DNA from 3 places in the Arthrobacter sp. U41 genome. Region 2 is predicted to be linked to each of the others. Evidence: riboswitches for the same ligand, from Rfam matches in the RefSeq annotation. Region 2 holds a riboswitch; each other region holds the start of a gene.
What was found. Region 2 has a riboswitch for thiamine pyrophosphate ahead of ASPU41_RS17675 (bifunctional hydroxymethylpyrimidine kinase/phosphomethylpyrimidine kinase). Riboswitches for the same ligand answer to the same signal wherever they lie in the genome.
Positions count from the first base shown of each region.

Region 1: another riboswitch for thiamine pyrophosphate. It lies ahead of ASPU41_RS04420 (ECF transporter S component); the one in region 2 lies ahead of ASPU41_RS17675 (bifunctional hydroxymethylpyrimidine kinase/phosphomethylpyrimidine kinase).
Region 3: another riboswitch for thiamine pyrophosphate. It lies ahead of thiC (phosphomethylpyrimidine synthase ThiC); the one in region 2 lies ahead of ASPU41_RS17675 (bifunctional hydroxymethylpyrimidine kinase/phosphomethylpyrimidine kinase).

Region 1 covers NZ_CP015732.1:933,299-937,086, forward strand. The annotation lists gene ASPU41_RS04415 (ABC transporter ATP-binding protein) at 1-1,521, opposite strand, end outside; gene ASPU41_RS04420 (ECF transporter S component) at 1,521-2,153, opposite strand; TPP riboswitch at 2,220-2,363, opposite strand; gene ASPU41_RS04425 (heme-degrading domain-containing protein) at 2,545-3,090, shown strand; gene ASPU41_RS04430 (DUF4235 domain-containing protein) at 3,220-3,483, shown strand; gene mnhG (monovalent cation/H(+) antiporter subunit G) at 3,487-3,788, opposite strand, start outside.
Region 2 covers NZ_CP015732.1:3,880,136-3,883,923, forward strand. The annotation lists gene ASPU41_RS17675 (bifunctional hydroxymethylpyrimidine kinase/phosphomethylpyrimidine kinase) at 1-1,450, opposite strand, end outside; TPP riboswitch at 1,433-1,530, opposite strand; gene ASPU41_RS17680 (Rne/Rng family ribonuclease) at 1,633-3,788, opposite strand, start outside.
Region 3 covers NZ_CP015732.1:3,997,574-4,001,361, reverse strand. The annotation lists gene ffh (signal recognition particle protein) at 1-29, shown strand, start outside; gene ASPU41_RS18275 (alpha/beta fold hydrolase) at 88-837, shown strand; gene thiC (phosphomethylpyrimidine synthase ThiC) at 834-2,660, opposite strand; TPP riboswitch at 2,656-2,763, opposite strand; gene ASPU41_RS18265 (GNAT family N-acetyltransferase) at 2,850-3,350, shown strand; gene ASPU41_RS18260 (amidohydrolase family protein) at 3,354-3,788, shown strand, end outside.

The sequences.
Region 1 (3,788 bases), 1.4 Mb from region 2:
GGCGCCGTCGTCGAGGAGTTCGGAGAGGAAGGACGCGAGTTCGGCCCAGGTGTTGGCGTCCTGGCCGAAGGTCGGTTCGTCCAGGATCAGCACCTGGGGATGGGCGGCGAGCACGGTGGCCACGGACAGGCGCCGCTTTTCGCCGCCGGAGAGAGTGTAGGGATTGGCGTCCACCAGCCCGGTCAGGCGAAGCCGCTCCAGCAGTTCGTCCACCCGATCCTCGCCGCGGCCCAGGTGCCGGGGGCCGAACATCAGCTCATCCAGCACACGCCCGGTGACGAACTGGTGCTCGGGTTCCTGGAACACGGTGCCTATCCTGGCGATCAGCTGCTGCGCCTTCCACTTGTACGGATCGATCCCCGCGCCGGCACTGAGCTCCAGGGTGGCGGAGACCGTGCCGGACACCGGCGGGAGCAGGCCGGCGAGGGTCAGGGCGAAGGTGGACTTCCCCGAGCCGTTGGGGCCCGTGATGGTAAGGGCTTCGCCGGCGCGGACCTGGGCGATGATGCCGGACTGCACGGGCTCCGGCGGGATCGGCCGGAAGCCGCCGCGGAGACCGGCCCGCCGCGGACGTTCGCGCGACACGGCCAGATCCTCCGCGGCGAGCAGCAGCTGGCCCGCGGGCCCGGCACCGGGGGTGGCGCCGGGCCCGCCCCCGGCCCCCGCGGCGCGGGCCCGGGTCGGCGGCACGTAGCCGGGGACCCAGACGCCGGCTGCGGTGAGCATGTCCCGTGCCTCGGCCAGGACCCGGTCCGGCGGCCCGTCGATCAGCACGGCGGAGTCCGTCGCCGATCCGGGCTGCAGCACCACGATCCGGTCCACCAGGTCCTTCCAGACGGAAACCCTGTGCTCCACCACCACCAGGGTGGCCCCGGTCTTGTCCAGGCAGCGGCCGACGGCGTCGCGGACTTCCAGGACACCCGCGGGGTCCAGATTGGCGGTGGGTTCATCGAGCAGGATCAACCCCGGGCGCATCGCCAGGATGCCGGCGAGCGCCAGGCGCTGCTTCTGCCCGCCGGAAAGCGCCGACGTTGGGTGGTCCAGCGGCAGCCGGCCCAGCCCGACGTCGTCCAGCGCCTCCGCTACCCGCGGCCAGATCTCCGCCGGGGGCACGGACAGGTTTTCGGCGCCGAAGGCGACATCGTCGCCCAGGCGCGAGAGCACCACCTGGGTCTCCGGATCCTGCTGGACCAGCCCGGCCCGGCCGCGCCGGGCCCGGGGCGGGGCCCCGTCGACCAGCAGGCGGCCGGTCTCGTCGGCGTCCTCGGCGTCCACCGGTGCACCGGCACGGTCAGCGTCACCGGCGGAGCTGTCGCCCAGCACCCCGGCCAGGGCATGGAGCAGCGTGGACTTGCCGGCACCGGAAGGTCCCAGCAGCAGCACCCGCTCCCCGGGCCCGATGTCCAGGTCCAGGCCGCTGATGGCGGGCCGGAGCCGGCCGGCGTGCCGCCAGCCCCAGCCCCGCGCGGTGACCGTGGCCGGGCGGCCCCCGCTGCAGGCGGACGTGCTGTAGGCGGACATCAGGAGAAAACGGGCTCCGTGGCCGCCCTGCGGGAGGCAAAGGAACTCAGTACGCCCGTCCTGGCCAGGCCCCGGGTAGCGAGCCAGGACAGGCTGCCGGCGATCACCGCGCCGGAAACGGCCGTGAAGATGATGTAGGCGAGCTTGTCGCCGCCGGCATACGCGATGTTCCAGCCCCAAGGCATAAACGCATCGTTCAGCCCGCAGAACAGGCCCGCACCGGCACCGGCCAGCACCGACACCGGCAGGTTGAACTTCTTGTACACGAATGCGGCGAACACCAGCTCGGCGCCAAGGCCCTGCAGCAGGCCGGAAATGAGCACCGTGGTGCCGTATTGCGAGCCCATGATCAGCTCGCCGGTGGCGGCCACGGTTTCGCAGAACAGCGCGGCTCCCGGCTTGCGGATGATGAGCATTCCCAGCACCGCCGGGATCATCCAGCCGCCGGCGTAGAGCCCGGTCAGCGGCGGGTAGAACGCGTTGACGGGGGCGGAAATGAGGTTGGCGCCCTGGGACCAGGCCCAGAAGATCACGCCGCCGGCGACCGCGATCAACGCGGCCACCACAATGTCCACCACACGCCAGTTGTAGCCGCGTCGGGTGAGCGTCTGCTGGGCAGATGTATCAGTCATGTCGTCCTCCTGAGGAACAGGAGGGGAGAGTGCGCCGGGGTCCGCGGCTTCCGCCGCCGCTCCGGGCACTCTGAGAACTCGACTCCCTTGCGCCGGTACTAACCGGATCAGGTTCGAGGGTCTGCGGCTGTCCGCACTCTCAGCGCCCACCTGTGGTTTCCCCGGATTTCCCCGGTGATGCCCGACGGCGGCGCTCCCCTGTCGTATTTAATATCGCCCTTGTGGGCGTGGCCCAGTTTACACCCACCGGGCGCTGCTTTCTTAGGTTACCGTCACAATCCGCGGCCTCCGGTGCCGGTGACCCGGAAGCCTCTGCTTGGTAGAGTCGGCAAGGCATGGGAACCCCCGGATGCCGCCACCGCCGGCGGCTACCTAACGGAAGCTGAAACACTTGACCAACGCACCAGCGACTTCCCCCGACTATGACCCGGACTCCGAGGACGAGCAGCCGCACGGATCCCTGGGGGCGCTCATCGGACGCATCCTGGCCGAAATCGACGAGCTGCAGTTCCGGTCTTTCGGCAAGGACGATGCCCTGGACCTGGGCCTCCTCCTGGTTGAACTCGGCAGGCAACGCTCCCATCCGATCGCCATCGACATCACCAAGGGTGAGCAGGTGCTCTTCCACGCGGCGCTGGAGGGCGCCACGCCGGACAACGAACGCTGGGTCAGGGCCAAGCAGCGCACGGCCGTCCGCTACGAGGTCCCGTCGCTGCTGGTCGGTCTCCGGGCCCGGGCCGCCGGGACGAGGATCGAGGACAACGCATGGTTCGACCAGGCAGAGTTTGCCGCCCACGGCGGCGCCTTCCCCGTCTACGTGCGCGGGACCGGGATGGTCGCCACCGTCACGGTGTCGGGGTTGCCGCAGAAGGCCGACCATGAGCTGGTGGTCGAAGCCCTGTCCGAGATCCTCGGCCGCGCCGGGACCTCAGGCTAGCCTGCCGCCGCTGCCGCACCCCAGCCATGCGGGACCCCGCGGCATCAGCTCCTTTGCCCTGGCTGGACCGCCGGGCAAGGACCGCTAGGCTAGGGGAAGCCCTGTTTCCTCCCGCTAGGAGTCCGAAGAATGAACATCTTCATCAAACTGCTCGGCACCGGCATCAGCCTGCTCGCCGGCTTTGTCGGCACCAAGCTCGTTGACACCGTCTGGGAGAAATCCACGGGCAACAAGCCGCCCAAGGGCCACGACGACGATGTGCCCACCACGCTGCGCTCTGCCCTGACGTTCGCGCTGATCTCGGCATCCGTCAGCGCCATCATCCAGGTCCTCGCGAACCGCGGGACCCAGCGCGCGATCACCCGTTTCGCCAAGTCCCAGGACCTCGTCTAGCACTCACCGCCCGTCGGTGACCGCGTCGCCGTCGTCCTCGGTGAAACCGCGTGTGCCCGCCGCCTGCTGCACCACGGCCTCCAGCTCGTCCGTGCTGAGCAGCTCCGGGTGCAGGTGCTTGGTGCGGTACCCGGCCCGGCCCACCATGTGGGCCGACACCGGCACGGTGAGCAGCTGGAAGATCCAGGCGACCACCAGCACCGGCCAGACCCACCAGGTGCGCATTTGAAGTCCCAGCGCGAAGAGCAGCAGGAACAGCCCCAGCACCTGCGGCTTGGTGGCCGCATGCATCCGGGTCATGAGGT
Region 2 (3,788 bases):
CCTGCCGGGTGGCGGCCGCGAAGTCCTCATCGGCATAGGTGCGCAGCCACACCGCGTAGCGATTCTCGGCCGGGGCGCCCGCGGCGAGGAACTGCCCGTGCAGGGTTTCCCCGACCTCGGCGTAGAGCCAGAAGCACGGCAGCACCGCGGCGAGCAGCACCGCGTAGCTGCCGGACACCGACGCGGCCAGCAGATGGTCCACGTAGGACTTGGTGACCGGCCCGGGCGTCACGTGTGCCGTGCGGCCGCTCAGCCAGGTCCGGTGCAGATCGGATTCCACTTCGAGGCAGTGCTGGGCGGAGCGGGCCCAGAAGAGCTGCTCAGCCTCGGTGGGTGCGATGGCGGCGGCACGGGCCAGGACCCGGGAATAGCCGTTGAGGTACAGGGCGTCCTGGGCGAGATAGTAGGCGAATTCGTGCTCCGGCAGCGACCCGTCGGCAAGGGCCTTGATGAAGTCCAGTCCGTAGATCGACTCGAGGTCGGCGGTTGCGGAGGCCCGGAGGGCGGCGGCGAATTCACCGGCGGCCGGTATCCGCCGGGTCCGGCCGTGGTCCTCGGTCTGCTGCTGGACATGATGGAAGTGGTGGACCGGACCGTTGCCGGTTCCGACGTCAAGCTTGTCCGAGCTGCGCAGTGCCCCCTGCAGCCAGGGTTTGACCTCGCGGAGCGCAGCCTCCCAGTCCCCCGCCCCGGCGTGTCCAATGGTTCTGGCTTGCACGGTAGCCATGGCCGAGGACAGCGAACATCCTGTCCCGTGGCTGTTGCGGGTGGATACCCGCTCCCCCGGCACCACCACGACGTCCTGGGCGAGGAGTCCGCCGGTGTTGACCAGCGCGTCGGGGCATCCGCCGCGCTCAAGGTGTCCGCCCTTCACCAGGACCGTGGTTCCGGTCTGCGCGGCGAGCCGTTTGCCCTGTTCCAGCGCCCCGGACCAGTCCTCGGCGGCGGGTTCCCGAAGCAGGATGGCGAGCTCGGCGAGGTTGGGGGTGATCAGGTCCGCATACGGCAGCAGGGCGTGCAGGGCAGCCTCTGCGGACTCCTGCAGCAGCCGGTCGCCGCTGGTCGCCACCATCACGGGATCCAGGACCACGACGCCGGGGCGGGTCTTCGCCAGCCAGCTGCGCACGGCGTCGATCACGGAGGCATCCCCCAGCATCCCGATCTTGACGGCGTCGATGCTGATGTCCTGGCTGACGGCGTCGAGCTGGGCGGTCAGGAAGGCCGCGGGCGGGACATGGACGGCGCTGACGCCGCGGGTGTTCTGCGCGGTCAGGGCCGTGATGGCCGCCATGCCATAGCCGCCGTGGGCGGCAATGCTCTTGAGGTCGGCCTGGATCCCGGCGCCGCCGGAGGGATCGGAGCCGGCGATCGCCAGCACGCGCGGGATCCGGGGCGCCAAGGGGGCAGGGTCAGACGGAAGAAATGATGAGGCGGTGGTCAAGAGAGACATCCCTTCGCCGGTGCTAACCGGACAGGTTCAACGGGTCTGGATCTCAGCCGGCTCGATGCGCGGCACCCCGTGTCAGTGATCCAGCCTAGCCTCATCCGTTAACGAAACCGCGGGCACGGCCCGAACCTGGCGTATTGCTACGCCGTCCGGACCGCACCCGCGGCCTTGCTGAACTGTTTCGGTTAGAGCTCCGAGGCCGGAACTCCGACGCCAAGGATGATCGGCTCGCTCGCAGCAGGCTTGGCGGCCGGCGTTGTTGCTGCCGGTACCTTCGCCTCGTGCACCGAGACCGCTGCGGCGTGCGGAGTTTCCTGCCGCTGTTCCACGGAGGTCTCGTTGGCTGCACCCTGGGCGCGGCTGGCGCTCCGGTTGCGGCGGCCGCGACGGGCACGTGAGGTTCCGGCCTCGGCTTCCGCCTCGGTCTGGGAACCCGGCGCCTGGGTGCGTCCCGGGCCGGTTCCGCCGGTGCGCGCCGGAGCTGCCGCCGCGGACCGGGCGGCCGGGGCCGTCGCCGCGGCTGACTTTGCCGCCGGCGCCTGGGCTGCCTCGGCCTCACCCAGGTGGGCGAAGGCCTCTGTCAGCAGGTCCAGGGTCAGCGCGGGCGCATTGGCCTTGTCGGCGTGCTCCACGAACGGCAGGGCGACCTGCTCACCGCCGAACGTCAGCACGGCGGCGGGCCGTCCCGCTGCTTCCTCTGTGGCGGCCAGCTCGACGACCGCATCGACAGCGGCCTGGCGGGTCTCGGCGTCGGCAGCGGTGGCTGCCTCCCCGTCATGCAGGTGCGCGGCGTGGGCCGCCGCGGCGATGTTCGCCAGCGCTGCCCGGGTTGCCTCGGCCTTGGCGTGGCGTTCGGCCTCGGTCGGCTCGGGATGGACTGCTGCCGGGACGTACTGGTCCTCCTGCCCCTGGCCGCCCCTGCCGCGGCGCCGGCTCTTGCGTTCGGTCCGCGCGGCCGGCTGCTGGTGTTCCGTGCGCGGGACGTGGTGCTCGGCGGCAACAACGTTGGCGCGGCGGTGCTCGACCGGCTCGTCGTGGGTGACGATGCCGCGGCCGGCGCAGGTTTCGCACTGTTCGCCGAAGACTTCCAGCAGCCCGGTGCCCATCCGCTTGCGCGTCATCTGCACGAGGCCCAGGGAGGTCACCTCCGCCACCTGGTGTTTGGTGCGGTCCCGGCCCAGGCACTCGACCATTCGGCGCAGCACGAGGTCGCGGTTCGATTCAAGCACCATGTCGATGAAGTCGATGACGATGATGCCGCCGATATCGCGGAGCCGCAGCTGCCGGACGACTTCCTCGGCAGCTTCGAGGTTGTTCTTGGTGACGGTTTCCTCAAGGTTGCCGCCGCTGCCGGTGAACTTGCCGGTGTTGACGTCCACCACGGTCATGGCCTCGGTGCGGTCGATCACGAGGGAGCCGCCGGAGGGCAGGAAGACCTTGCGGTCCAGCGCCTTGTGGATCTGCTCGTCGATGCGCCAGGCCGCGAAGATGTCTGTGTCCTTGGTCCACTTCTCGAGCCGGCCCACGAGGTCGGGCGCCACGTAGGTGACGTAGGCCTCGATGGTGTCCCAGGCTTCCTCGCCGGAGACGATCAGCTTGGAGAAGTCCTCGTTGAAGACGTCACGGACTACCTTGATGGTCAGATCGGGTTCGCCGTAGAGCAGCTCGGGGGCGAGGATCTTGGTGGAGGTCGACTGGCCCTCGATGCCTTCCCACTGGGCGCGGAGGCGGTTGATGTCGTGCGTGAGCTCTTCCTCGGACGCGCCCTCGGCCGCGGTGCGGACAATGACGCCGGCATCTTCCGGCAGCCGGTCCTTGAGGATCCGCTTGAGCCGGTTGCGTTCGACGTCGGGCAGCTTGCGGGAGATTCCGGTCATGGAACCGCCGGGAACGTAGACGAGGTAGCGGCCGGGCAGGGAGATCTGGCTCGTGAGGCGTGCGCCCTTGTGGCCGACCGGGTCCTTGGTGACCTGGACCAGTACCGAGTCGCCGGACTTCAGCGCGTTCTCGATCCGGCGCTGCTTGCCTTCGAGGTTGACGGACTCCCAATTGACTTCGCCGGCGTAGAGCACGGCGTTGCGGCCGCGTCCGATGTCCACGAAGGCCGCTTCCATCGACGGCAGCACGTTCTGGACCTTGCCCAGGTACACGTTGCCGATCAGGGAATCCTGCTGGGTCTTCGAGACGAAGTGCTCGGCCAGCACGCCGTCCTCGAGGACGCCGATCTGGATTCTGTCGTCGCGCTGGCGGACGATCATCTGGCGGTCAACCGATTCGCGCCGGGCCAGGAACTCGGCCTCGGTGATGACGGTGCGGCGGCGACCGGTATCGCGGGATTCAC
Region 3 (3,788 bases), 120 kb from region 2:
TCGACAAGTTCCTTGGCGGCGGCAAATAGGCACTGCCGGCCGAGATGTCGGCGGCCCGTTGTCGGGCCGGTGTCATAGGGTTAGACCATGTACAAGCAGCGCATAGTATTCGTCCACGGGGCGGGCAGCTTCGGCGCTGCCGCGTGGCCGAAGCAGCACGGGATGGCGCTGAATTACGACGCGCTGTTCCTGCGCCGCCACGGGTATGAGCCGGCCGCCGAGCCGCTGGAAACAGACTTCGCCGCCGACGCCGCCATCGTCCTCCACGCCCTGGCCGACGACGGCCGCGGCGAGGCCGGCGGCCACGTCGTGGCCCATTCGCAAGGGGCCATCTCCGCCATGATGGCCGCCGTCGAACGGCCGGAGCTGGTGCACTCCCTGACTCTCGTGGAACCGGCCTGCCTCTCGCTCACCGCGGACCAGCCGGCGACGGCGGCGCACCGCGCCCTGATGCAGCCGCTCTTCGAGGTCCGCCACCACCTGAGCGACGAGGATTTCCACCGCGAATTCGTCCGCCGGGTGTCCGCGGCCCACACCCCCGCACAGGCGACCCTTGGTGCCCCGAGCCCGGAGGACCAGCTGGAGGCACGCCGCCTGCGGCTGCAGGCGCCGCCCTGGGAAGCCCCGCTGCAGATCGTCCCCGGCGTCCCCACCCTGGTCCTGACCGGCGGCTGGGAGCCGCTCTATGAAGAAATCGCGGGCTACCTGCGTGAGACCGGCGCCCTGCACCGCGTTGCGCCCGGCGGCCACCGGCCCCAGGATTCGCCGGAGGGCAACCGGGCCATCCGGGCCTTCATCGCCGACGTCGGGCGGCACCAGCACGCCGAGGCGTCCTAGCCGGCTTCGGGTCCGCCGACGGCAGGCGCCGGCAGGTAGACCTTGCCGCCCGAGGCGATGAACTCGTTGCTCTTTTCCCGCATTCCGGCCGCCAGCGCGGCCTGCGGATCCGCTGAGCCGTATTCGTCCCGGATGTCCTGGCTGATCCGCATGGAGCAGAACTTGGGTCCGCACATCGAGCAGAAATGTGCCGTTTTGGCCGGCTCCGCGGGGAGCGTCTCATCGTGGAACGCCTCGGCCGTCACCGGGTCCAGGGACAGCGCGAACTGGTCCCGCCAGCGGAACTCGAACCGTGCCTTGGACAGGGCGTCGTCGCGTTCATGCGCACCGGCGTGGCCCTTGGCGAGATCCGCGGCGTGGGCTGCGATCTTGTAGGTGATCACCCCGGTCTTTACGTCGTCCTTGTTGGGCAGTCCCAGGTGCTCCTTGGGCGTGACGTAGCAGAGCATCGCTGTTCCATAGCGGGCAATCTCGGTGGCGCCGATCGCCGAGGTGATGTGGTCATAGCCGGGTGCAATATCGGTGACCAGCGGCCCCAGCGTATAGAACGGGGCTCCCTTGCAGAGTTCCTGCTGGCGCTCGACGTTTTCCCGGACCAGGTGGAACGGCACGTGCCCGGGCCCTTCCACCATGACCTGTACGTCGAAAGTCCAGGCCCGCTGCGTGAGCTCGGCCAGGGTGTCCAGCTCGGAGAACTGCGCCGCGTCGTTGGCATCCGCCGTCGCGCCGGGCCGCAGCCCGTCACCCAGCGAGAACGCGACGTCGTAGCGGGCGAAGATCCCGCACAGCTCATCGAAGTGGGTATAGAGGAAATTTTCCTGGTGGTGGGCCAGGCACCAGCCGGCCATGATCGCTCCGCCGCGGGACACGATGCCGGTGACCCGGTTGGCCGTCAGCGGCACGTAGCGCAGCAGCACCCCGGCGTGGATGGTCATATAGTCCACTCCCTGCTCGCACTGCTCGATCACGGTGTCCCGGAAGATCTCCCAGGTAAGGGCGTTCGCCTCACCATTGACCTTCTCCAGCGCCTGGTAGATGGGGACCGTGCCGATGGGCACAGGGGAGTTGCGGATGATCCATTCGCGCGTGGTGTGGATGTCGTCCCCGGTGGAGAGGTCCATCACCGTGTCCGCACCCCATTGGGTGGCCCATTGAAGTTTGTCTACTTCCTCAGCGATGGAGCTGGTTACTGCGGAGTTGCCGATGTTGGCGTTGATTTTCACCAGGAACGCCTTGCCGATGATCATCGGTTCGGATTCAGGATGGTTGACGTTGCTGGGGATGATGGCGCGGCCCGCGGCCAACTCGCTGCGGACCAGCTCGACGTCGCAGTTCTCGCGCAGCGCGACGAACCGCATCTCCTGGGTGATCACCCAGTCCCGCGCGTACCGCATCTGCGTGACCGTCCTGCCGTCGACGGCGCGGCGCGGCACCGGGCGGGCGCCCATCCACTCGGCCGACGCTGCGCCGCGCCGCACTGCCGACCTGCCGTCATCCAGCAGTTCCCGGGCCCTGCCCTCGTAAGGTTCGGTGTCCTCCCTGGCGGCAATCCAGGGACCCCGGAAAGGCTCCAGCCCGCGGACCGGTTCACTTCCGGGACCGGCGGTGCGGTACACGCGGAACGGGGCGTTGGCGGCGCCGGCCGGGGAGTCGGCCAGCGCGATTTCGGTCACCGGGACGCGGATGCCGTGTTCGGCGTCCGTGGCGAACGCCAGGGAGTGGGACCTCAGCGATTGCGTGGGGGCCGCGGGCTGGACCGGGACTGCCTGCTCGTCGTCGTCCCGGTTTTGGACAGGGCTGTGCTGCGTCAATTGCGTGTTCACGGAAATACTCACTTCCTTCGCCGGCATTACCCGGACAGGTTCAACGGTCGCAGGCTGCGTCAGCCCGATCTCAGCCCCTGCAAGGGCACCCGTGTGGTCGTAGACGAAGCTACCACGTGCCGTCGGAAAGCCTGGCGCGTGTGACGGGGCCCTCACGACGCCGTGTTGACGCGGTGTTAGCGTGGCATCGTGACTCAGCCCAAGGCCGTACCCCGCATCAGGACAGCGACGCCTGAAGACCTCGCGGCCCTCCCGGCTCTTGAGGCCGCGGCGGACCGCTTGCTCAAGGCGGAGGTCGGGTACCGCGCGCTCCCGGCCCCAGGGCCCCCGACGTCGGGTGAGACGCTCTTCATACTGGTCGCCGGGAATCCGACTGTGGGGTTTGCCCGTGTTGATGAGGTTGGCGGCCAGGCCCATCTGGAACAAGTCTCCGTGCATCCCGACTCTGCTGGGCGCGGGGTCGGAAGGTCTTTGGTGGAGGCGGCCATCGACGGAGCCCGGATACGCGGCTATGAATTCATGACCCTTTGCACTTTCAGGGACGTCCCGTTCAATGCACGGTTTTACGCGAGCTGCGGCTTCGCGGAGCTCGCCGAGCCGGGGAAGGCGCTGGCCGCCCTGCGGGCCTACGAAGCACTGCCGGGGCTGGATGATCTTGGCCGGCGGGTCGTCATGCGGCTTAGGCTTTAAGCCATGACCGGCATCATCGAATTCAGCGGCCCCGTCCTCACCGGACCCGAGCAGGAACACCGCGGACTCTGGTCCGTCGATGGCCTCCTGACCTTCCGCAGGCCCGCCGCCGCCCCGGACCTGATCCTGGACGGCTGGGTCATCCCCGGACTGGTCGACGCGCACTGCCACATCGGTCTTGGACCCGGCGGGGACGTCCCGGAGCAGCTGGCGGAAGAACAGGCCATGACCGACCGCGACGCCGGAACCCTCCTCGTCCGCGACGCCGGCGCCGTCCACGACACCCGCTGGATCCAGCAACGGGCGGACCTGCCGCGCCTCATCCGCTCGGGCCGGCATATCGCGAGGACCCGGCGGTACCTCCGGGGCTTCGCCGTCGAGGTGGAGCCCGAGGACCTGGTGGAGGCCGTGCGCAAGCAGGCGCGGGCCGGCGACGGC